Regions from separate parts of the Ferdinandcohnia salidurans genome, predicted to be linked through region 2. Evidence: predicted binding sites of a transcription regulator. Region 2 holds the regulator's gene; each other region holds the start of a gene.
What was found. Region 2 encodes Rex, which represses fermentation and respiration genes when NADH is low (regulators of the CRP and FNR family bind a similar motif). Its sites were predicted from a motif close to TTGTGAAATATTTCACAA; they were not measured.
Positions count from the first base shown of each region.

Region 1: the regulator Rex is predicted to act here: its motif matches at 4,121-4,138, upstream of ACFSFW_RS20065 (hemerythrin domain-containing protein).
Region 3: the regulator Rex is predicted to act here: its motif matches at 4,728-4,745, upstream of ACFSFW_RS13305 (DUF2249 domain-containing protein).

Region 1 is NZ_JBHUEK010000029.1:123,961-131,718, forward strand. It holds gene ACFSFW_RS20055 (nitrate/nitrite transporter) at 1-660, shown strand, start outside; gene ACFSFW_RS20060 (alpha/beta hydrolase domain-containing protein) at 899-4,009, shown strand; gene ACFSFW_RS20065 (hemerythrin domain-containing protein) at 4,233-4,658, shown strand; gene ACFSFW_RS20070 (hypothetical protein) at 4,698-5,009, shown strand; gene ACFSFW_RS20075 (hypothetical protein) at 5,181-5,465, shown strand; gene ACFSFW_RS20080 (nitrate reductase subunit alpha) at 5,449-7,758, shown strand, end outside.
Region 2 is NZ_JBHUEK010000027.1:3,941-11,698, reverse strand. It holds gene groL (chaperonin GroEL) at 1-793, opposite strand, end outside; gene groES (co-chaperone GroES) at 849-1,133, opposite strand; gene ACFSFW_RS19070 (CPBP family intramembrane glutamic endopeptidase) at 1,478-2,203, shown strand; gene ACFSFW_RS19065 (YdiK family protein) at 2,207-2,416, shown strand; gene tatC (twin-arginine translocase subunit TatC) at 2,453-3,202, opposite strand; gene ACFSFW_RS19055 (twin-arginine translocase TatA/TatE family subunit) at 3,219-3,410, opposite strand; gene ACFSFW_RS19050 (redox-sensing transcriptional repressor Rex) at 3,446-4,105, opposite strand; gene moaC (cyclic pyranopterin monophosphate synthase MoaC) at 4,134-4,616, opposite strand; gene ACFSFW_RS19040 (ABC-F family ATP-binding cassette domain-containing protein) at 4,751-6,685, shown strand; gene tsaD (tRNA (adenosine(37)-N6)-threonylcarbamoyltransferase complex transferase subunit TsaD) at 6,973-7,758, opposite strand, start outside.
Region 3 is NZ_JBHUEK010000020.1:66,856-74,613, reverse strand. It holds gene ACFSFW_RS13340 (Crp/Fnr family transcriptional regulator) at 1-540, shown strand, start outside; gene ACFSFW_RS13335 (TIGR04053 family radical SAM/SPASM domain-containing protein) at 583-1,707, opposite strand; gene ACFSFW_RS13330 (DUF5316 domain-containing protein) at 2,044-2,337, opposite strand; gene ACFSFW_RS13325 (molybdenum cofactor guanylyltransferase) at 2,506-3,111, opposite strand; gene ACFSFW_RS13320 (DUF2249 domain-containing protein) at 3,263-3,493, opposite strand; gene ACFSFW_RS13315 (hypothetical protein) at 3,700-3,837, shown strand; gene ACFSFW_RS13310 (Crp/Fnr family transcriptional regulator) at 3,996-4,685, shown strand; gene ACFSFW_RS13305 (DUF2249 domain-containing protein) at 4,806-5,057, shown strand; gene ACFSFW_RS13300 (DUF2249 domain-containing protein) at 5,044-5,250, shown strand; gene ACFSFW_RS13295 (heme-copper oxidase family protein) at 5,265-6,506, shown strand; gene ACFSFW_RS13290 (metal-sulfur cluster assembly factor) at 6,522-6,821, shown strand; gene ACFSFW_RS13285 (metal-sulfur cluster assembly factor) at 6,911-7,219, shown strand; gene yjfP (esterase) at 7,267-7,758, opposite strand, start outside.

The DNA.
Region 1 (7,758 bases), on a different contig from region 2:
GTGCTCTTGGCGTTTACACCTGATATTGTCTTATACACCATTGGCTGTTTACTTATCTCCATTTTTGCGGGAATTGGGAATGGAACGATTTTTAAGCTCGTCCCGTATTATTTTTCAAAGCAAGCTGGGATTGTGAACGGAATCGTATCAGCAATGGGGGGATTAGGTGGTTTCTTCCCACCAATCGTTCTTTCAATCGTGTATGGAATGACAGGACACTATGCGATCGGGTTTATGTCGCTCGCGATGTTTGCACTATTAAGCTCTGTATTCGTTGTGTGGATGTTCTATACTGAAAAAATTCAACTGGAAGCAAAGCTTATCGAGAATGTTGCTCAAGGAATGATGGTTACGAATCAGAAGGGTATTATTCAAAAGGTTAACCATGCATTCACAACGGTTACTGGATTCGAACCGAATGAAGCAATCGGAAAATCGCCAAGTATTCTCCGTTCTGGAAAACATGATGCAGCGTTTTATGAACAAATGTGGGATTCAATTCGATCGAAGGGATTCTGGCAGGGAGAAATTTGGAATCGCCGGAAAAACAAAGAGCTCTATCGTGAATGGCTGACCATTAGTGAAGTGAAAAATGAAGCTGGCGAGGTTAAATATTACGTTGGACTCTTCAATGACCTTACAGAACAACAGGATACATAACAAAGAAAAGCTGAGGGTAAACCTCGGCTTTTTTTATGTAAAGAGACTTTTGGAGGAGTCACACTTCTTTTATTTCGGGACTAAACAACTATTTCATTGCAAATATTCAAAAGATTATAGAAGTAGTATATAGATAACGTTATACTACTGATATATTAATATTTAAGTTAACAGAAATTAAGGAGGTGATTTTAAAAGTTTATGTAAGCGGTTAACTATTTAAAACGAGGTGAAAGGTTTGAAACTAGGTAAACAAATTTCCATTGTTATTCTTTCAGTTATGTTATTAATGAGTGGGGGAATTTCAACAATGGCAGCGAAAGAAGGTTCCCACAAAGCGGACCCGGCAATACAAAATGCAAACGCACATAAAGATCAAGGGAAAATTAAAAAGGCAATAAAACAGATTCCAACTGTGAAAGAAATTCCTTACGACGAAGGGATGACATTTCACAGTGAACCCACTGACAAAAGTCATCCATTCAGTTCCATGTATAGTTCAAGTGGACAAGTAGATATTTGGAATGACTACGGCTATGATGAAAAGGAATTTTTCATGTCAGGGAAAGCGAATGTTTATAGTATAGATGATAAGGATGTTCCTTTTATCAAGTCATCTGACAATGATTATACAACAAGGCTGCTAGTCAGATTTCCAAAGGATCCTGCAAAGTTTTCAGGCCGTGTTTACGTAGACATTTTGAATGCCTCAAGTGGAGTAGACTTAGAAGATACTTGGGGTAGAAGCTATGATTGGTATATGAACGAAGGACATGCCTATATTGGGATTACTTCAAAAACAGATACCATTAATGCTTTAAAAAAGTTCGACAGTGAGAGGTATGCTGACCTTAATTGGCAAGTTAAAGGTGAGGATGAAAATGGTCTGATTTGGGATATGCTTTCCCAATTGGGCTCTAAGCTTCGCAGCAAAAGTGCAGGCGACATTTTGGGTGGTCTAAAACCTAAATTTGTCTATTTATCCGGGCAGAGTCAATCAGGCTTTTATTTAAATACTTATATTACTTTATTTGATCATTTATTAAAAAATTCGAATAAAGGAAAGCCATTATTTGATGGCTATATGAATTTGGTTGGACCTGGCACAACAAATGTTCATTCAGGTGGGCCTCAACCAAGCGTTACTTATTCAGAAACGAGTGTTCCATATATCGTTATTATGTCTGAATTTGAGCATATGTTTGCAAATCTACCAATCTATGAGTATGAGAGAAAACGTGATTCATCTACAACTAAAAATAAGTTTAGATTTTATGAAGTAGCGGGAACACCGCATACAGATCCAACACTGGATGTAATTCCGTTCAGCGATGAAATTAAGCTTGGAAATGGAAAGGGAAGACCGCCAAAAGAATACGATCCTGGTCATTATGAAAGTGATTTAAATTTGCAGATTTATGTAAATGCTGCACAGGAAAACATGCATAAGTGGGTAACCGAAGGAATTCCAGCCCCTTCTGCAGATGACAAATGGATTGATTTTAATGAATCAATTGTAGACGGTAAAACCATTTATACCACTAAAACAGATGAACATGGCAATGCATTGGGGGGTATTCGTGCACCTCAGATTGAGTATCCAATTGCGACCTATTATCCTAGTAGAAATGGTCTTCCTTTTGAAACGAATGGAAGTATGGTTTTCTTCACCGCTGATAAAATAGCAAACTTATACTCTAATTATGAGAAAGATTACAAGAAGCCATTTTTAGAACAGGCAAAAAAACTATTAGATGAAGGATATATTTTACAAGAAGGCTATGATAAGTTAGTTGACTATGTAAATGAAAAGAAAGGCTTCGGCGGACCAGACGCGGATGAGATTTACGCCATTTCAAAAGCTAAACCAACTAAGATTGAGGAAAAACCATTTGACCCTGAAAAAATTGGTTTTGATCATAACGAACAGGATACAGCTGCTAATCCGGAGCTTAGCCATCCATATAATTCGATGCTTGATTCTGTTGGTAAGGTTGATATTTGGAATGATTATGTTTACACGGAAAAGGAATTTTTTCTTTCCGGCAATGCCAATATTTACGAGCTTGGTAATGTTGAAGGGAATGATGTGCCAACCGTAAAAAGTGGTCCATATGATTACACGAACAGAATCATTGTGCGTATGCCAAAGGATATGAAAGATTTCTCCGGTGCAGTTTATATTGATATTTTAAATGCTTCCAATAATTCCGATATGGAAGATACATGGAGAAGAAGCTGGGAGTATTTCATGGATAATGGACATGGCTATATCGGGATCACTTCCAAAAATGTAAATGTTACAGCATTGAAAACATTTGATCCTGTCCGTTATACCGATATTGACTGGGTTGCGGATAATGAAGATCAATATGAAAATGGTTTGTTCTGGGATATGCTTTCACAGCTTGGTGTGGCATTAAATGATGAGAACCAAAGTAAAGAAATTCTTGGTACAAAGCCTGATTTTGTGTTCCTTGGTGGTCAAAGCCAATCAGGTATGTATTTAAATACGTATACAAATGTGTTCCAGCCATACTTATACAATGCTGAAAAAGACGAGTATTTATTTGATGGCTATTATAATTGGGTAGGTGCAATCCCAACTTCAATTCAGCCGTCTAAAGATGTGATGCCATCTTTATATGACAAGAATACGCCAAAGTCCATCTATAAGGCGATGGGAGTTCCGACGATGGTCATTATGTCTCAGGCTGAAGCTGGTTTTAAGGAAGGAAAAGGGCTTTTCCCATCCTATAAAAATAAGCAAGATCAAAACAGCGAGTATGATATATTTAGACTTTATGAAGTAGCGAATGCTCCACATTCAGATGCAATTTCACCGATTATCCAGAATAATGATGTACTTATCAAAGCTGGAGTGAATCCAAGAAAGTATCCGATCAGCACGCTTCCAAATACGATAAAGAGTGATTTGCATATCGATATGTTTGTAAGTGGTGCGCTTGATAACCTTTATGAATATGCGTCTGCTAAAAAAGCTGATCCAAATGCAGAACCGGAAAAATACTTCCCAGTAGCAGACGATAAATGGTTAGAGGTTGACACTAAAACAGGGAAACTCACAAGAGATGCTCATGGAAATGTGACAGGAGGAATCCGCCATCCATTATCGGATAATCCAATTGCAACATATATGATTGAAAGTGATTTTATGACAATGTTTAGTGAAGACAAGCTTAAGAAACTTTATGGTACAAGAGAAAACTGGGTTTCAAAAATGAATGCTTCTGTCGATGATCTTTTAGTACAGGATTTGATTCCGCAATCAGTTGCAGATTCTTACAAAAAGGTTATTGCGAATCATACACAGCCTTGGAATGAGTAATCAAATAATATAAGAATATAACGAAGTAGTAACGAAGAGCTGAGGTGCAAACCTCGGCTCTTTTTGTGTATGTAGCACAAGAATTCGAACAAGAATTTCGCCTATCCATAATTATGACATTTTTCGCAAAATGTAATCTAGTAAGTTTAACGCAACCTAAGATGGAAAGGATTATGAAGGAAGAAGAAATTAATCTTTTGTAAATGATGAAAGGATGATAGTGATGGCAACAGGACCAAGTTTACGAAAAACGGATTCTCATTCAGCGATTCATGAGGCTGCATTACATGAGGCGAAGGAGCTCCGAAATTTATTTAGAAAATGTATTGACCAAGGAGATAAGGAAAAAGCATTACAGGTGGCGGAGATTGCGATTGATCATTGGGAATCGAGAACACTCAAGCATGCGGATTCAGAAGAGGAAGGTTTGTACAAAGAAATAATTGAACAAAACCCGAAACTTGAAAAATTAGTGAATCAATTAACACGTGACCATGATTTAATGCGTCGCATCGTTGCAACGATGAAGAAAAGCCTTGAGACACAAGAAGCGGATCACCGGATGATTCCACTACTTGATAGCTTAATAATAATAGATGAAATCCATAATGATGATGAAATGAATAAACTGCTAGCAACTAACGAATAATAAAATGAAAAATTAGGAAATAGAGGAAAGGGGATGTAAATGGGTAAAAAAGAGGCAATTGAGGAAAAAATGCTGCGTTTTGCGGCTCCAAACTTATATCAGAAGATGGTTGAAACATTTTTAGCATATAACATTCATTCCTATGACATCTATGCCACTGTCGTGAAGCAGGAAAATGGGTTTGAGCTCACTTTGCGATTCTCAGAGTCATTTTCACAAGCTGTTACGGGCTTTGTAAGCTTTGAACAAGCAGAAAATCCGGATGAAGAGGTTACAAACTTTTTTAAAGAAACCGCAGAAAAATGTAAGAATCAGTTGATTTCCGACTATTACAAGATGATTAAACTATAAAAATATCGTACTTAGTTTTTGGTGTCTAGTTCCAAGCGCCATCGGCTCGAGGTCATAAGGCAATCGCTTCGGAAGGCAAAAAGCGCCTTCTGTCAGCGCTCGTCTTATGCTTGTCGCCGATAAGCAGGCGCTTTGCACTTTTCTAATTAAGGGGTTGATTTGTTGTTTTCAATGGAGAATGACGCAATGTTGATTGATGATCGGGAAGATTTGATTGCTGTTCTAAGAATGAGATTTGGTGACATACCTGGAAAAATGATTGAAGAAATCTATGAAATTCAGGATATGAGCACGCTACAGCGACTTATTCTTGCCGCAGCAAATGCATCAAGCTGGAAAGTCTTCCTCGAAGAGTTCCAAGCAGGAACGCAAAGCTTCAGGTTAGTGGGTGAAGATTTTAACCCATTGGCAAATATTCTAAAGGGAAGGGATGGAGACATTGGCAAAGCAGAATAGTCTCTTCCACTCGCTAAAGCATTTAGTGCGTGGAGAGCGTATAAACGATGGTTGGACAGAAGAAAATCCACGCCCGCGTGACTGGGAATCAGTCTATCGCAATCGCTGGGCCCATGATAAGATCGTCCGTTCCACACATGGGGTGAACTGTACAGGTTCATGTAGCTGGAAGATTCATGTGAAGGACGGAATCATTGCCTATGAAACTCAACAAACAGACTATCCGTCTACTGGTGATGATTTCCCAGATTACGAGCCCCGCGGATGCCCACGTGGTGCGAGCTTTTCATGGTATACATACAGCCCTACTCGGGTGAAATATCCATATGTACGAGGTGACCTTCTTGCTCTTTGGAAGGATGAGCTTGCGAAAGCGGAAAACCCTGTACAAGCTTGGGAAAATATTGTCACCAATCCGGAAAAACGTCAATCATACGTATCCGCACGCGGTAGAGGTGGTTTCGTAAGAGGAAACTGGAAAGATATTTGCCAAATGATTGCAGCATCGACCATCTATACGATTAAAAAATATGGTCCAGACCGGGTAGTAGGATTCAGTCCGATTCCGGCGATGTCAATGGTGAGTTATTCAGGTGGAACAAGATTCTTATCTCTTATCGGCGGAACCATTCTTAGTTTCTATGATTGGTATGCAGATTTGCCGCCAGCGTCTCCACAGGTTTGGGGCGATCAGACTGACGTGCCAGAAAGCGGTGACTGGTACAATACAAAATATTTCATTATCTGGGGTACGAATATTCCTCAAACAAGAACCCCTGACGCGCATTTTATGGTGGAAGCGCGCTATAACGGAACGAAAGTAGTTGGAGTAAGTCCGGACTATGCGGAGTATGATAAGTTCGCTGATATCTGGTTGCCTGCAAAAGCAGGGACAGATGGGGCACTTGCAATGGCTATGACTCATGTGATTTTAAAAGAATTTTATGTGGATAAAGAAACACCTTATTTCCGTGATTATGCAAAGCAATACACTGATTTACCGTTCCTAATCACTCTTTCTAAAAAGGGAGAGAATTACCGTTCAGACCGGTTCCTGCGTGCCTCTGATTTTTCAACGGAACACGAGCTTGGTGATTGGAAGACAGTGGTTTGGGACGAAGACTCGAATCAAATTGCCGTGCCAAATGGAAGTCAAGGTTTCAGATGGGATAGCAGCACGAAATGGAATCTTGATATGACGACTGAAGATGGCACAAGCATTAATCCAAAGCTTAGCTTCATAAATGATTCAGATGGGGTAGCGATGGTAGAGTTCCCTTATTTTGCTGAAAAAGAAGGCGGAAAAGTGGAGCGTGGTGTTCCGATCAAACGCATGAAGGACCAATCTGGTAATGAGTTGATTGTGACAACTGTTTATGACTTGATGCTCGCACATACTGGCATTAACCGCGGACTAAAAGGAGAGTATCCGACCGACTACAATGATGCAGCAAGACCCTACACACCTGCATGGCAAGAAAGTATTACAGGTGTGAAAAAGGAACATGTCATCCAAGTTGCTCGTGAATTTGCTGAAAATGCGGCATTAACTCAAGGTAAGTCGATGATTGCAATGGGTGGAGGAACAAACCACTGGTTCCACAGTGATCAAATCTATCGCTCCATATTAAATCTAGTTTTACTTACAGGTTCACAAGGTGTGAATGGTGGAGGCTGGGCTCACTATGTTGGACAGGAAAAGGTCCGTCCGTTAGAGGGTTTCCAACAAATTGCGTTTGCGAATGACTGGGTAAAATCACCGAAATTAATGAACGGAACATCGTTTTTCTATTTTGCAACCGAACAGTTCCGTTATGAATATGACTTTGATGAAAGAGAAACAGACTGGGGCAGCCAGTATTCAAATATGCATCCGGCTGATTTTAATGCACTGTCTGCACGCTTGGGGTGGTTACCAAGCTTCCCATCCTTGTCACAAAACACACTGGATGTAATGAAGGATGCTCGTGCAAAACATAGTGATGATAAAGCTGTTACGGAGTATATTGCGAAGCAGTTAGTCGATGGGAATTTAGAATTTGCGCTTGAAAATCCGAACGATCCACGGAATTTCCCAAGAGTCTTCTTTAATTGGCGCTCCAACTTATTAGGGGACAGCGGAAAAGGCCATGAGTATTTCGTAAAGCACTTGATTGGTTCAAAGGATACAGTGTTATCGGACCCTGAACAATCGTGGCAGCCTAAGGATGTTAAGATTTCCGAAAAACCGCCTGAAGGAAAAACAGACCTTTTCGTGAGTATGGATTTTCGGATGACGAGCTCAGGATTGTTC
Region 2 (7,758 bases):
GCTTGTTCACAACTAGAGTTGCAAGTGCTTCACCTTCAACATCTTCAGCGATTAGTAATAATGGCTTACCTTGTTGAACTACTTGCTCTAATACTGGTAGGATTTCTTGAATGCTAGAAATCTTTTTATCAGTAATTAACACATATGGATTTTCAAGAACTGCTTCCATTTTGTCAGAATCAGTTACCATGTATGGAGATGCATATCCACGGTCAAATTGCATACCTTCTACTACTTCTAGTTCAGTAGAGAACCCTTTAGATTCTTCAATTGTAATAACACCGTCGTTACCAACGCGCTCCATTGCTTCAGCGATTAATTGGCCAACTTCACTGTCATCTGAAGAAATAGCAGCAACTTGTGCGATAGATTCTTTACCTTCAATTGGTTTTGAAATAGCTTTTAATTCTTCAACAGCTGTAGTTACAGCCTTTTCAATACCTCTGCGAACTACCATTGGGTTTGCACCAGCAGTAACGTTCTTTAAGCCTTCACGAATCATCGCTTGAGCAAGAACTGTTGCAGTAGTAGTACCGTCACCAGCTACATCGTTTGTTTTGCTAGCAACTTCAGCAACTAGTTTAGCACCCATGTTTTCGAATGCATCTTCTAATTCGATTTCTTTAGCGATTGTTACACCGTCATTTGTGATAAGAGGTGAACCGAATTTTTTCTCTAGAACCACGTTACGTCCTTTTGGTCCTAATGTTACTTTTACAGCGTTTGCTAATGCATCAACACCACGAAGCATAGCGCGACGAGCATCTTCACTAAATTTAATTTCTTTTGCCATTCTTAAGCCCTCCTCAAAAAATTAAGATTCTATGATATAAAATGCTGTTTTTCTATTAACCGATTACAGCTAAAATGTCGCTTTCGCGTAATACTAAGTATTCAGTACCTTCATATTTCACTTCAGTACCAGCATATTTTGAGAAGATAATGCGATCACCAACCGCAACCTCTAAAGCTACTCTTTCACCACTGTCTAATACACGACCTGTACCAACAGCAACTACTTTACCTTCTTGAGGCTTTTCCTTTGCAGAATCTGGTAATACAATTCCGCTTGCAGTTTTTTCCTCTGATTCAACTAGTTCAATAACAACGCGATCACCTAATGGCTTTAACAAGTGAAACAACCTCCTCAAATAATATAAATAATTAGTTTCGTCTTCTTATTAGCACTCGACCAACATGAGTGCTAACACAATTATTATATTAAATAATCTCTACCTATTTTGCAAGTCATTTGGTATAGAAATTTGCAAAAAAATTCTATTTTATTAAGCGAAACTTGGCCCACCTATCTATCCTATGTTAATGAAAGGAAAAATAAACCAACAATCTAATTTCTTTCAATGAAAATTTGGATTTGCATAATACTAATGGATATAAGTGAATATATGATACAATACAAAAAGTGGACAAAAGCATAAAAACTTGATATTTATTCCAACTACTAAAGGAGATTTTCATGAAAGCTCGTTATTGGTATGTCATATTAACTTACATTATCATGCAGTTCTCTGGAATTTTAGGTATCCCTCTTCTATTGCTATTAGGCATTGGAGATGGTTTAGACCCAAATACGATTATTGCCCTTTGGACTGTTGTTAGTTTTGTTGCGGCACTTCCGATCGTATTATTTTTATTAAGACAAGATATTAAGGAAAGACATCTAAGTCTTCATCGTTCTTCAAAAGGGGAAGCGATTGGATGGGCAATTGCAGGTATATTTATGGCAATGACTGCTCAGGTTATTGCAGCAAATATTGAGATTCATTTACTTGGAATTGAGGCTGGTTCCGAGAACACCCAAGAAATTATGGCCTTGGTAAAATCCTTGCCACTGCTTATAATCGTCGTTTCCATTATTGGGCCAATCCTTGAGGAAATTATCTTTCGCCAAATTATTTTTGGATCGTTATATAAAAAATTCAACTTTTTCATTTCTGCCTTGATTAGTTCGTTAATCTTTGCAGTAGTGCATATGGACTTTACGCATCTTCTGATTTATACAGCGATGGGCTTTACCTTTGCCTTCCTTTATGTACGAACAAAGCGGATTATCGTTCCAATCTTTGCACATGTTGCAATGAATACTTTTGTTGTAGTGGTTCAAACGATTTTTGCAGATGATATAGAAAGGATCATGAAGCAAGCCGAGAAGCTGCAACAGACATTTATTGGAGGCTTTTAATTTATGCGAAGAACTTCACCTTTTGTAATGGGCATCATTTACGCGCTAATGGGGACTCTGTTTACCTATATTGCGATTAATAGTGCGGCAGAGACCGTTTGGAACTTCTCTACGATTCTTCTAGCAATTGTCGCAACCTTCGACTTTGGTGTGGCAATCCGAATGTTTGTCCTGCACAGTAAAATAAAAAAAATCGCAAAAACAAAAAAATAACCTCACATCGGAGGTTATTTTTTTATGGAATTATCTCTACTCCATTGAATTTGCCGCTTCCATTTCCGCTTTTAATGCCTTCCTGTAGGCACTTTTTGATACGAGAATACTGATTTCATATAATCCGAACAACGGGACTGTAACCATTAAATGCGAGATTATTTCAGGAGGGGTGATTAAACCTCCGATGACTAATAGAATAAAATACGCGAACTTTCTTATTTTAGAAAGAAACATCGGTGTTACAATTCCCAATCTTGTTAAAAACATCACAATAACTGGTAATTGAAACAAAAAGCCAAACGGTAAAGTCAATTGCAACAGGAATTGAAAATATTCGTTTATCCCGATCACCTGATTGATATCAAGGCGCTCCGCTAACCTTGTCATAAAGTTCACTACAAATGGGAACAAAATAAAGTAGGAGAATGAAACTCCTATTAAAAAAAGGATTACCGAAAGCGGAATATAACTCAAGGTTACCTTTCTTTCCTTCTCATATAAGCCAGGACTGATGAAGGCCCAAAGCTGATAAAGGAGAAAAGGAGACGAGATAACAAGGGCAATGATAAAAGCAAATTGCATATAGATTTTAATTGGATCTGTCATACGGAAAGCATTCATTGTCAGCTCTTTTGCTTCGTCAGCATTTTGCAAATAAAGGATAACTGGCTCTGCGAGAAAAAAGCTGCCTAATGCAACAATGAAGAAGAAAACGACTATGTAGATCAGTCGTTTTCGTAACTCTCCAATATGATCATAGACGGACATTTCTTTTTCGTTCATGTGACTCATCCTATCATTACTTCACATCTTGAGTTTCATTCTTCTTAACATCATCGTCATCATCATCTGCTAAACCTTTTGTTGCGTTTTTAAACTCACGCAATGTATTACCTGCTGCTTTACCTAGTTGAGGTAACTTCTTCGGTCCAAAGATTAATAACGCTGCAAATACAATCAGTAAAATACTACCGAATCCAAGACTTCCCACTGTAAGTCACCTCCCTACAATTGTAAGATCTATTTTTATTCTTCATTTGAATCATTTGAATCATTTGAATAATGCTTTAAGAAATATACTAGAGCTTGTAGTTCTACAGCCAAATCAATGTGATGGACCCGAATATGTTCAGGTACATTGATTCTTGCTGGAGTAAAATTAAGAATACCCTTGATCCCTTTATTGACCAAGCGGTCTGTAATCGACTGAGCTGCCCCAACCGGCACCGTTAAAATGGCTACCGTTACATCATCAGGCAATTCTTTTTCAAGGTCATCAAGATGGCATACCTGTACTCCACCAATACTACTACCTACCTTATTATAATCCACATCAAACGCAAGCTCAATTTTTGTATTATTATTTTTGGAAAAATTGTAGTGTAAAAATGCTGTACCTAAATTCCCTACACCGATTAGAGTAACCTTCGTTAACTCGTCTTGATCTAAGGTTTTACTAAAAAAGGATAATAAATAATTGACATTATAGCCATATCCTTTTTTTCCCAATGCTCCGAAATAAGAAAAATCTCTCCGAATTGTGGCGGAATCTACCTTAACCGCATCACTTAATTCTGCAGATGAAACTCTCTGCTTTCCTGAGGCATGCAAATTTTTCAAAAATCGATAGTAAAGTGGCAGCCTTTTGGCAGTTGCTTGTGGTATTTTTGATTGTTCAAGATTCACCTTAATTCCTCCACTAACTTGGAACTAACTATAGCTCCCTTTTAAAATCTCCGTTCTTTCCACCCGTTTTTTCAGCCAAATAAGTTGGTCCAATGACCATTCCTTTATCAACCGCTTTACACATATCATACACAGTTAGCGCACAAACAGATGCAGCGGTAAGTGCTTCCATTTCCACACCTGTACTGCCCTTTGTTTTAACTGTAACCGTGATATGTAAGACATATTCATCTTGGGTCGTCCAGCTAAAACGTATATCAACACCTTTTAATGCCAATGGATGACACATCGGAATTAACTCCGACGTCTTTTTGGCTGCCATAATTCCCGCAACCTGAGAAACAGCAAGGACATCACCCTTACTAACCTCATTATTTATTATTTGCTCATAAATGATTTTATTTACAGTAATACTTGATTTTGCAATTGCTGTACGGACAGTATCTGACTTTTCCGTAATGTCGACCATCTTGGCGCGACCTTGCTCATTAAAATGGGTAAATGATGACATAAAACAAACCCTCCCATAAACTATACACTATTTTATCACATCTGTCTTTGATACATCTGTGAACAATATCATTGCAGTTGCTCTAATTAAGTAATATAAGATACACTGTTGATAGAAACAAGAGGTGAAATAACATGATTTTACTACAAGTAAATCAGCTCAAAAAGTATTTTGCTGCTGATCTTATTTTATCGAATATAAAATTAGAAGTACAAACTCGTGACCGTATTGCCATCGTTGGACGAAACGGTGCTGGAAAATCAACACTTTTAAAAATTATTGCCGGCCATATGTCACATGATGGCGGTGAAATTATCAAGCCAAAAAGCGTTACCATTGATTACCTCGCCCAAAATACAGGGCTTGAATCAAATCTCACCATCTGGGAGGAAATGCTAACTGTTTTTGCATCCTTACAGAAGCTTGAAAAAGATCTCAGAAACCTAGAGGTTAAAATGGGAGACCCGTCCCTCTTTGAAAATCCGGTTGATTACCAGAAATTACTCGAAGAATATGATCAGCTACAGGTTGATTTTAAGGAAAAGGGTGGCTATCAATACGAAGCTGATATTCGATCAATTCTACATGGTTTTAATTTTACAGAAGAAGACTACCAAACCAAAATATCCAGCTTAAGCGGTGGTCAGAAGACACGCCTTGCCCTTTGTAAACTATTACTAACCAAGCCTGATCTGTTAATCTTGGACGAGCCAACAAACCACCTTGATATTAGCACGCTTACGTGGCTTGAACAATATCTACAAGGATACCCTGGCGCACTGTTAATCGTATCCCATGACCGTTACTTTCTTGATAAAGTGGTCAACCAAGTTTATGAAATTTCTAGACACACAAGCACTAGATATGTCGGAAACTATAGCAACTATTTAAAACTCAAGGCTGAAAACTATGAGCTTGAGCTGAAAAAATATGAAAAACAACAGGAAGAAGTGGAAAAACTAAAAGATTTTATCGCTAAAAACCTGGTTCGAGCTTCAACCACCAAGCGTGCCCAAAGTAGACGAAAGCAGCTTGACAGAATGGAGCTAATTGACAGGCCATTAGGTGATGAAAAATCGGCTTCCTTTCGATTTGAAATCGAAAGACAAAGTGGAAATGATGTACTAAGTGCAAAAGATATCACCGTTTCGTATGAAAAAGGCAAACCGATTATTAAAAATATCAATTTCAATATTTACCGTGAAGATAGCATCGCATTAGTGGGTCCAAACGGAATCGGAAAATCAACCTTATTAAAAGCAATTATTGAAAAACTCGACAACGTGGATGGAACATTTCGCTTTGGTTCACATGTGACCATCGGTTACTATGACCAACAACAAGCGGACCTCACCTCGAACAAACGAGTATTAAATGAATTATGGGATGAATACCCTCTAAAATCTGAAAAAGAAATCCGTACGGTTCTCGGGAACTTTCTTTTTTCAGGGGATGATGTGCTAAAAACCGTTTCAACCTTAAGTGGTGGCGAGAAAGCAAGACTTGCCCTATCAAAGCTAATGATGGAGAAATCAAATTTTCTCATTCTTGACGAGCCTACCAACCACTTAGACCTTGATAGCAAGGAAGTACTTGAAAATGCTTTAATCGATTATCCCGGGACGATTCTTTTTGTTTCCCATGACCGATATTTTATCAACCGCATTGCAACAAAAGTGTTTGAGTTATCCAGTGAAGGACTTACGGAATATCTAGGTGATTATGATTACCACCTTGAAAAGAAGTTTGAAATGGAGGAACTCGCAAGACTTGAAGCTCAAGAGTCAAAGAACGTCAAACGTGAAGTGGTCCAAGAAAAAACATCCTATGAACAAGAAAAACAATTAAAGAAGCTTGAGCGTCAACGAAAACGCAGAATAGAAGAAATTGAGTTGGAAATTTCCACTATAGAAGAGAAAATTGAAGAAAATGAACAGCTTCTCTGTGATCCAGAAGTCTATCAAAATCATGAGGAAGTTCAACGAATTAATGAAGAAAACGAAAAATCCTCAGCAAAACTTGAAGCTCTTATGGAAGAATGGGAGTCTCTCCACGAAGTTAGTGGATAACTATCATCCTAGAACTATACACCTATTAACAAAATAAAGATATCCCCATCTCTAATACTAAGAATGGGGACTTTTTTTGATCATTTACTGCAAAAAAATATAGTTATACACTATGTTATCCACGTTATCCACATTATCCACACTTATCAACAGACTTATCCACATAAAATGTCCACAAATGCACATTAGTTATTTCAGTACTTCTTACTAGTTTTCCACAAAAGCTGTGTTTTTGTGGATTATTTATCAACAAAAAAAGCCCTCTTTTATAAAAGAGGACTTTTTTACTATCTTTCAATGTCTAACCCAGGATTTGCATTCAATGCGTAAGATGAACGCTTCCCATTTTCGTATAACACACTACCAACTGCAGCAATCATTGCAGCGTTATCTGTACATAATGAAAGTGGAGGAATAATGAGTTTAACCTCTGGCATGTCTGAAAATGCATGTTCTAAAGCTGCACGAAGCCCTTTATTTGCTGCAACTCCACCTGCTAGTAATACCTGTTTAACCTTATATTCATTAGTCGCCTTCACTGTTTTTGTGACTAAGACATCGATGACACTTTCCTGAAAACTTGCTGCTAGGTTCTTCGGTTCAATGGTTTCCCCACGTTGCTCTGCATTATGAAGTGTGTTAATAACAGCTGATTTTAAACCACTAAAACTAAAATCGTAAGAATCCTCTTCTAGCCAAGCTCTCGGTAAATCAATCGTTGCTGTTCCCTCATGTGCAAGTCGATCAATGTGAGGCCCACCTGGGTATGGAAGGTTAAGAGTTCTAGCCACCTTGTCATACGCTTCACCAGCAGCATCATCCCTTGTTTCCCCAATCACTTTAAAAGAAGCATGCTCCTCCATGTAGACAAGCTCTGTATGGCCGCCAGAAACAACCAAAGCCAACAATGGAAACTCAAGCTCCTCAACCAATCGATTTGCATAAATATGACCTGCAATATGGTGGACTCCTAATAGAGGAATATCGTGGGCAAAAGCTACCGCTTTTGCAGCGTTGACACCTATTAACAATGCTCCTACTAAGCCAGGGCCCTCTGTCACTGCAATACCATC
Region 3 (7,758 bases), on a different contig from region 2:
AAAGGGACATCGGATGGCAATGAATTATCGCTTCGAATCTGTAGTCAAAATGAAATCGTCGGAGAGTTGACATTATTTACAGATCAACCTAAATATTTATTTGATTGCAGGATATTGGAGGATTGTGAAATTGCCGTAATTCAAAAGGATGAATTAGAAAAAAAACTCTTTGAAAATACAACTCTTGCATTTGAATTTATGAAGTGGATGAGTGATCATTTTCGAAAAACACAAACAAAGTTTAGAGACCTTGTATTATTAGGTAAAAAAGGAGCATTATATTCCACCTTAATTCGAATGACCAACAGCTATGGGGTTGAGAAGGAAAACGGCACTTTAATTGACCTACGTCTGACAAATCAGGAACTAGCTAATTTTTGTGCAACCACAAGAGAAAGTGTAAATCGGATGCTGCATGATTTACGAGTGAAAGATATCATTTCTGTTCACAAGGGCTATATCACCATTCACGATTTAGGATATATCAAAAAAGCAATACAGTGCGAGGAATGTCCAGCTAAATATTGTAGTATTGAATAACCAAAAGAAAAGACCCATGGGCTCCCATGGGTCTTTGATATTTTATTGTACTGTTTTTTCTTTCTTACGAAGTACTTCCGGAATATATACACAGAATGGTTCGCTCTCCATATAATCACCTGTCATGGCATATGCACGAGAACGTGATCCACCACATACATGTCTAAATTCACATACTCCACATTTTCCTTTATATTTATCAGGATTACGCAAATCTTTGAAGATTGGGGATTCACGATAAATTTCAGCAAGTGGGGTCTCACGAACATTTCCTGCTTTTACAGGTAATAATCCACTTGGATACACATCTCCAGTATGAGAAATAAAGACAAATCCATTCCCATCGTTTACACCTTGTGGCGCTCTTCCAAGTCCATCAATTTGCCCCGTTTTCCCTTGCATAAGAGCATCCTTATAGCGGATTTGTTGTTCCGCATCCTTTGTTTCACGCATTTTTGATTGAATAACTACACGGCGATAGTGTTGCGCAGCAGTCGTTTTTATATCAAATTTCACACGTTTACTTAGGTCATACAACCAGCGGAATACTTTTTCATGTTCAACTGGGGAAATCATATCCGTTTCCTTTCCACGACCAGTAGGTACAAGGAAAAAGACGCTCCATAATACACAATCGAGGTCCTCAACTAATTTTGCCATTTCATCTAATGCATGGACATTATATCTTGAAATTACAGTGTTGATCTGAATGGGAATTTCAAGTTCATGTAAATATTTAATGGCTCTCATTGTTAAATCGAATGAACCATTTGTTCCGCGGAAATGGTCATGAATTTCAGCAGTAGGACCATCTAAGCTAAATGCCCAACGAGCTAATCCTACTTCTTTCGCCTTTTGAATGGCTTCTTTTGTTACATTTGGTGTTGCACTTGGTGTCATGGAGACGCGCACACCTTTTTTAATTGCGTATTCGGCAATATCATAGACGTCAGGTCGCATTAATGGGTCCCCACCTGTGAACACAAGCATCGGATTATTCATCTCATATATTTGGTCGATTAGCTTTTTCCCCTCTTCAAAGGAAAGCTCTCTAGGGTCTCTTTTATACTGAGCTTCAGCACGGCAATGTAAACATTTTAATTGGCAAGCCCTTGTAAGCTCCCAAATCACAATAAATGGATCTTCGTTATAGTCTCTTTCAAACATGAGGCAGACCTCCTTTATTAATGTACACATTTTAGCACTATAGAATAGTGAGCAATGTGAGGTACATCACAGAAAACGGAGGTGTTTAAAATTGTTCACAAATATGGAAAAGCGCAAGCGCCTAGAAATTGAACGTCTACTAACTACTGCCACGTCCTGTGACAAACGTAGACGTCAGCACATCGTGTGCAAGTCCGACAAGCATAAGAAAAGCTGGCGAGAAGGATGCCTTTTATCCTTCTTGACTGATTGGCTTATGACCTCGAGGGGCTAGGCGCTGGAGCTAGACATCAAAACTATATGAAAATTGAATTGAAGAAATATTCTTTGAAGAAATTAAATGTAATTGAGGGTTAACACTACAGCTACAAGTAGGTTTGGAGCCCCCAAGAGGAAAAACAAATAGGAATATCGAATTCTTTTTTTGCGGTCTTTTTTGCTTTCGGTGTAATAGTTCGCTCTTGCCCGATCACCACTTATAAAGGTATCAGATACAATTCCTGCAAGCAAAAAGCATATTATACCCAGGGTCCCAGAAATAACTGAATATGTTTCAAATTGACGAGTAGACAAACCAATTATTAGTAGAAGTCCAGAGGTTACTATACCTAAAATTAAGCCTACTCTCAAACATAATACCTCCTTCCAGATAACTCTATATTCTTATTTTATCACATTTTTCTGAAAATTATGAGTGATAGGCTTGAATAATAAAAACAAAAGCCTTTCGTTATTTCAGGTAAAAAAGACGTTGCCACGTCCAATGGCAACGTCTTTTTGACACATATCGTGTGGTCCTCAAATTGGGTTCTGCTTTATTTTTTCATATTCAGTTTTGTTATTGATATTCTCAAATTCCATACCTTGAAGCTGAAGGTCATGATCGGTTATAAATTTAACGTTGCAAGTGTCTAATAACTGGCTCATTTTTAATTTATTTACTTTAAGTAATTGTTCTATTTTATTTGCAACCCTAGCATGATACACGGCATTTAATGGTTGTTGTCTGTCATTGATAATAGGTACGATTGCATCAATACTTTGATCCTTTGTAAAAGAAATAAGCTGCTTTACTAGTTTGTCTGTAACAAAAGGTGTATCACAAGGTAAGATTACATACCAATCTGAGGATGTTTTTTGCATGACTGTGAAAATGCCAGCGAGTGGTCCCCTTCCCTGAAATCCAGGTATATCCTGAATAATGGAAACCGAAGATTCGTTACGAAATTGCTCTTCTAATACAGGATGGCTCACAATATAAAGTTGGTCCACGTTATCTTTTAATGCATCAATTGCATATTCGTAAAAATATTTATTTTGAAATTGGGCAAATGCCTTAGGGCTTCCAAATCTCCTTGATTCCCCACCAGCCAAAAGAACACCTACGATTGTCGTTATTTTCATCATTAAACACCCCTTTGCTTTTTTCTCCATAGTAGCATGATTGGAACAGCCTACCAAACGAAAAATCAAAGTGAACGATAAAAAAAGTGTAGACAAAGTCTTTAAAGACGATGCCTACACTATGTGAGAGATCGGAATCTGTGATTGGTTATTACTTTTTACCGATAGCAACGCGCCATACATCTGGGCCTTGTTCAAGGTATTCCCAAGTAAATGCATCACCGCGCTCCATCATAAACTGATATTGGAGTGGTCTTGGATCATGGTCATTTGATAGCTCCATGATTTCACCTGGTTGTAAACTATCAAAGGTTCTAAATATTGTTGGGTGCTTATCCTTCGGTGCATAATCTGGTGCGTTTACTTTCGCTGCAAATACCATATTAATATTCCTCCTTTTGATTTATGGGTCCATTGTACCCGAGTCTTTTTAGCTCATGTTGTGAAGCTAATCACTATGTACGTATGTTTTTTATCATATGTGCCGAAAACTATGCGATAATTAGATTGAACATGAATATCCCACGTAAACATCTTGTCATTCTTCATGATTGTGGAGTTTAAAAGAAATAACGGGGTGAAGAATATATGAAGGAATTTGTAGAAAAATGTAAGGAATGTGAAAAAGAAATTTATTGTTTAGATGGTTTTATAAATGGTGTTGTATTAGATGATAAAAATGGGATACTTTGCTTTGATTGTGCTGAAGAAAAGCAAGCTAACTAAGCTAGGAGTTTTGCTCCTAGCTTTTTTGTGTCCATTTTTCGAACATTGATTGTCATTCTCACCGACTATGATTTAAATCACTGTCTTAAAAAGTGGAATTGTTACACTAAATGTTGAGTAACCGCATATATAGTTTATTTGAACAAGGAGTGAGACAGATGGGACTACCATCGATTCGTGAACAATTGAAAGGAGTACCCTTGTTTCGGGAACTAACATCAGAAGAACTCGACCCAATTGTAGAAATTTCACAGTCACGATTATATAGACAAAAGATGTTTATCTTTATGCAAGACGATCCACTTGATCGTGTATTTTTCATCCAATCAGGAAAAGTAAAAATTTATAAGTCTGATATGCACGGGAAGGAACAAATTGTTTCCGTATTAGAAGCAGGTGAAATGTTTCCTCATGCTGGCTTTTTTCGAAAAGGCGGATATCCCGCACATGCCGAAGTAATCGAGGATTCAAATATCATCTTCACCCCCATTGATAAGTTTGAAGAGATATTGCTAAAAAACCCAGAGCTTTGCATTAAAATTTTTAAAGTGCTTGGTGAAAAAATCATAGACCTTCAAAAAAGACTAGAAGAACAAATTTTATTAAGCACCCAAGAACAAATCATTATGCTTTTACTTCGTCTTTGTAGGAGTAATGGTGAAAAGACTGGAAATCGCTTTAAACTTACAACTCATTTTACAAATCGAGAACTCGCTAATATGATCGGAACAACACGTGAATCGGTAAGTCGAACGATCTCTGTATTGAAAAAGAAACATATTGTTGACCTGACTACTGATGGTTATTACTTATTAGATCATATGAAATTGCATGATGAAATTTTCTGAGCTAATTCCAGCCTGACGGACAATCCTAAATAAAATTCACATTTGTGATTCATGTCACAACGTTTCTCATTGAAAATGATTATCATTAGGTTATAAACGTTAGATAAGGGGGACTCTCAGATGGAATCAAAAGTAGTAGAAGTAGATGTTAGGGAAGATCTTAAAAATAAAATTGAGCCTTTTCAAAAGATTATGGAAGCCGTTAAACCTTTACAGGATGGGGATACCTTTATTTTACACGCGCCTTTTAAACCGACTCCTTTATTTCCTATTTTAAAGGCAAAAGGATTTTCAAACGTGGCAGAGCAAATTGATAAAAAACATTGGAAGGTTACCTTTACTAAAGAGGTGACAAATAATGATATTAGATAATCGAGGTCTTGAGCCTCCTACACCAATGATGAGAACATTAAAGGCTCTCGAGAAACTAAACAAAGGTGAAACATTGACGATTATTAATGATCGTAGACCCATGTTTCTATATGAACAGCTTGAAGAACTTGGCTACAAGCACATAACAGAACCACATCCTGAAGGCGGCTTTCAAATTGAGATTACAAAATAAGGAGCTGCTTGATAATGATCCCTCAATTATCAAATGAAACAAATATCAGGCTACCGCTTTCATTCATTATTTTTAGTATTGTGGCATTAGTCGCATCCCAAGTCATCCTCCTATTTAATGGACATATGGTGATTGATGGGATATTTAGAACCCCTGCCATCCTATCATCAGCTCATTTACTCATTCTTGGTTGGGCCTTAATGGTTGCGATGGGGGCAATGTATCAGCTTGTACCGGTAGCCTTTTTAACTCCGATTTGGAGTGAAAAATTCGGATTTATTCAATTTTGGATAACAGCAATTGGTTTTGGTGGATTTGGTATTACTCTATCTTTTTCACCTACCATTTCTATTTTTACAGGTTCACTTGCTGTAATTGGAATATTATTATTTCTTGTTCAAATGTTTATGACAATAAAAAAACAGGCAAAGAAAAACATTCTAACGGCATTCGTTGGTAGTGCTCTAATTTGTTTGCTAGTCACTATTTCACTAGGAATTCTATTGATTGTTAATTTAGGAGCTGGCATAGCACACCTAGATCATTTTGCTGTTCTAAAAAGTCATATGCTACTAGGTGTGGCAGGATGGTTTACATTTTTAATTTTCGGCTTTTCCTATAAAATGGTCCCTATGTTTTCGTTAGCACATGGATTTTCGATGAAACTATCAAGTTGGGTCTATACTGTTTACGCCATCGGACTTGTCGTAACCATTTGCAGCTTTATTACTGAAGTGAACTTATTGTTACAAGTTGGGATGGCCTTGCTTTTTGCAGGTTTCGCCTTATTTTCTTACCATATTTCCACTATCATCAAGGTTAGATTAAAGAAAAAGCTTGATAAACCATTTATTTTTTCATTAATTGCCATTTGTTTTGGATTAGTTATTCACTTTTTTGGGATGGTTCTTGCGTTCCTTCCAGGGTATTACGAAATTTATGGGGTACTTGTCTTTCTTTATCTCTTCTTGTGGATTGCGGGTAGCATTCTTGGCTATTTATATAAAATTATTCCTTTTCTTTGGTGGACACATAAATATAGCAAACTGATTGGTAAAAGTGATGTACCTACTTTAAAACAAATGATTGATGAAAAAATGGCAATTCCCATTTTTACAGGTTTCGTTACTGGATGTGTTGTCGTAATTTTAGCCATTGCAACTAGACAATTGCTTATCTTTTCGATTGGCCAAAGTATTGTTGTCGCTTCAACTTTCTTTTTCAGTTACAGCATTATTAAGGTGCTATTTAAATAAAAGGGGAGAAACACAATGGAATTAAAAGAGAAAATTCTTGAGCAGTTAAAACAAGTGATTGATCCTGAATTAAATATTAATGTTGTTGATTTAGGACTTATATATGAAATTAATATTAAAGAAAATAATAATGTATATATTGAAATGACGCTAACTACTCCTGGTTGCCCACTACATGATAGTATTACCAGTGGAGTGAAGCATGCAGTTGCCTACCTTGAAGAAGTAAATGATATTGAGGTTTTAATGGTATGGCATCCTGCTTGGTCTCCTGAACGCATGTCTGAAGCTGCCATGAAGCAACTCAGAGGTTAACTTTATTCAGCAAAATGCAGAGGATTTCACATTCTTAGTTTGTTTCGTTATACTTTAAATAAGCTATTTCTCGAAAGGAGAGGTTTTAAATGGATGAAGCTTTAAAGGAAAATATGTTGGGGGCACTTGAACAAGTTGTTGACCCTGAATTAGGTATTGATATTGTTAATCTAGGTCTTGTCTATGATGTGGATATGAATGATGAGGGTGTCGCTCAAGTTTCGATGACATTAACATCAATGGGATGCCCACTTGCTGGAACGATTGCAATGGACGTAAAACGTGTTCTTACTGAATTACCTGAAGTAAAAGACGTAGATGTTAACATCGTTTGGAATCCACCTTGGAACAAAGATATGATGAGCCGTTACGCAAAAATCGCTCTTGGAATTAGATAAAATAAATGGAAAAAGAACGTGTCGACTATGACACGTTCTTTTTCTTTTTATAGGTGCTTTTTAAACCATTCAACTGATGCAAGTAGTCCTTCTCTTGTCACTTTATGATCTGCTCGTGTGTCAGCAATAAAAGATAGATTCTCCTCTTTCCCCTTGTACAGTGGTTTAATTTCTTGGTAAAATTCATACGTGTATTTGAAAGGAACCATCCTGTCTTTTTCCCCATGCCAGAAAAACAATGGTCTTCCGTTCACTTTCTCAGGTTGCATGCTTAAATCATATCTCCGTAATTCTGCATACTTTTCTTCCAACTCAGCATCTGAGAAAGGAAGTTCAATGTCATGTCGCTTCAATTCCTCAATTTGCCCCCGACAGAACTCCTCATAATATGGACTTCCCATTAAACTTACTGCAGCCTTAATCCAAGGGTATTGGGTCAATGCCCCTAAAGTCACGATACCTCCCATTGAAGTTCCTGCCACACCGATTCTTGCCTCATCAATTTGGCCTTGGTTTTGTAGTTCGTCCTTAATAATTTG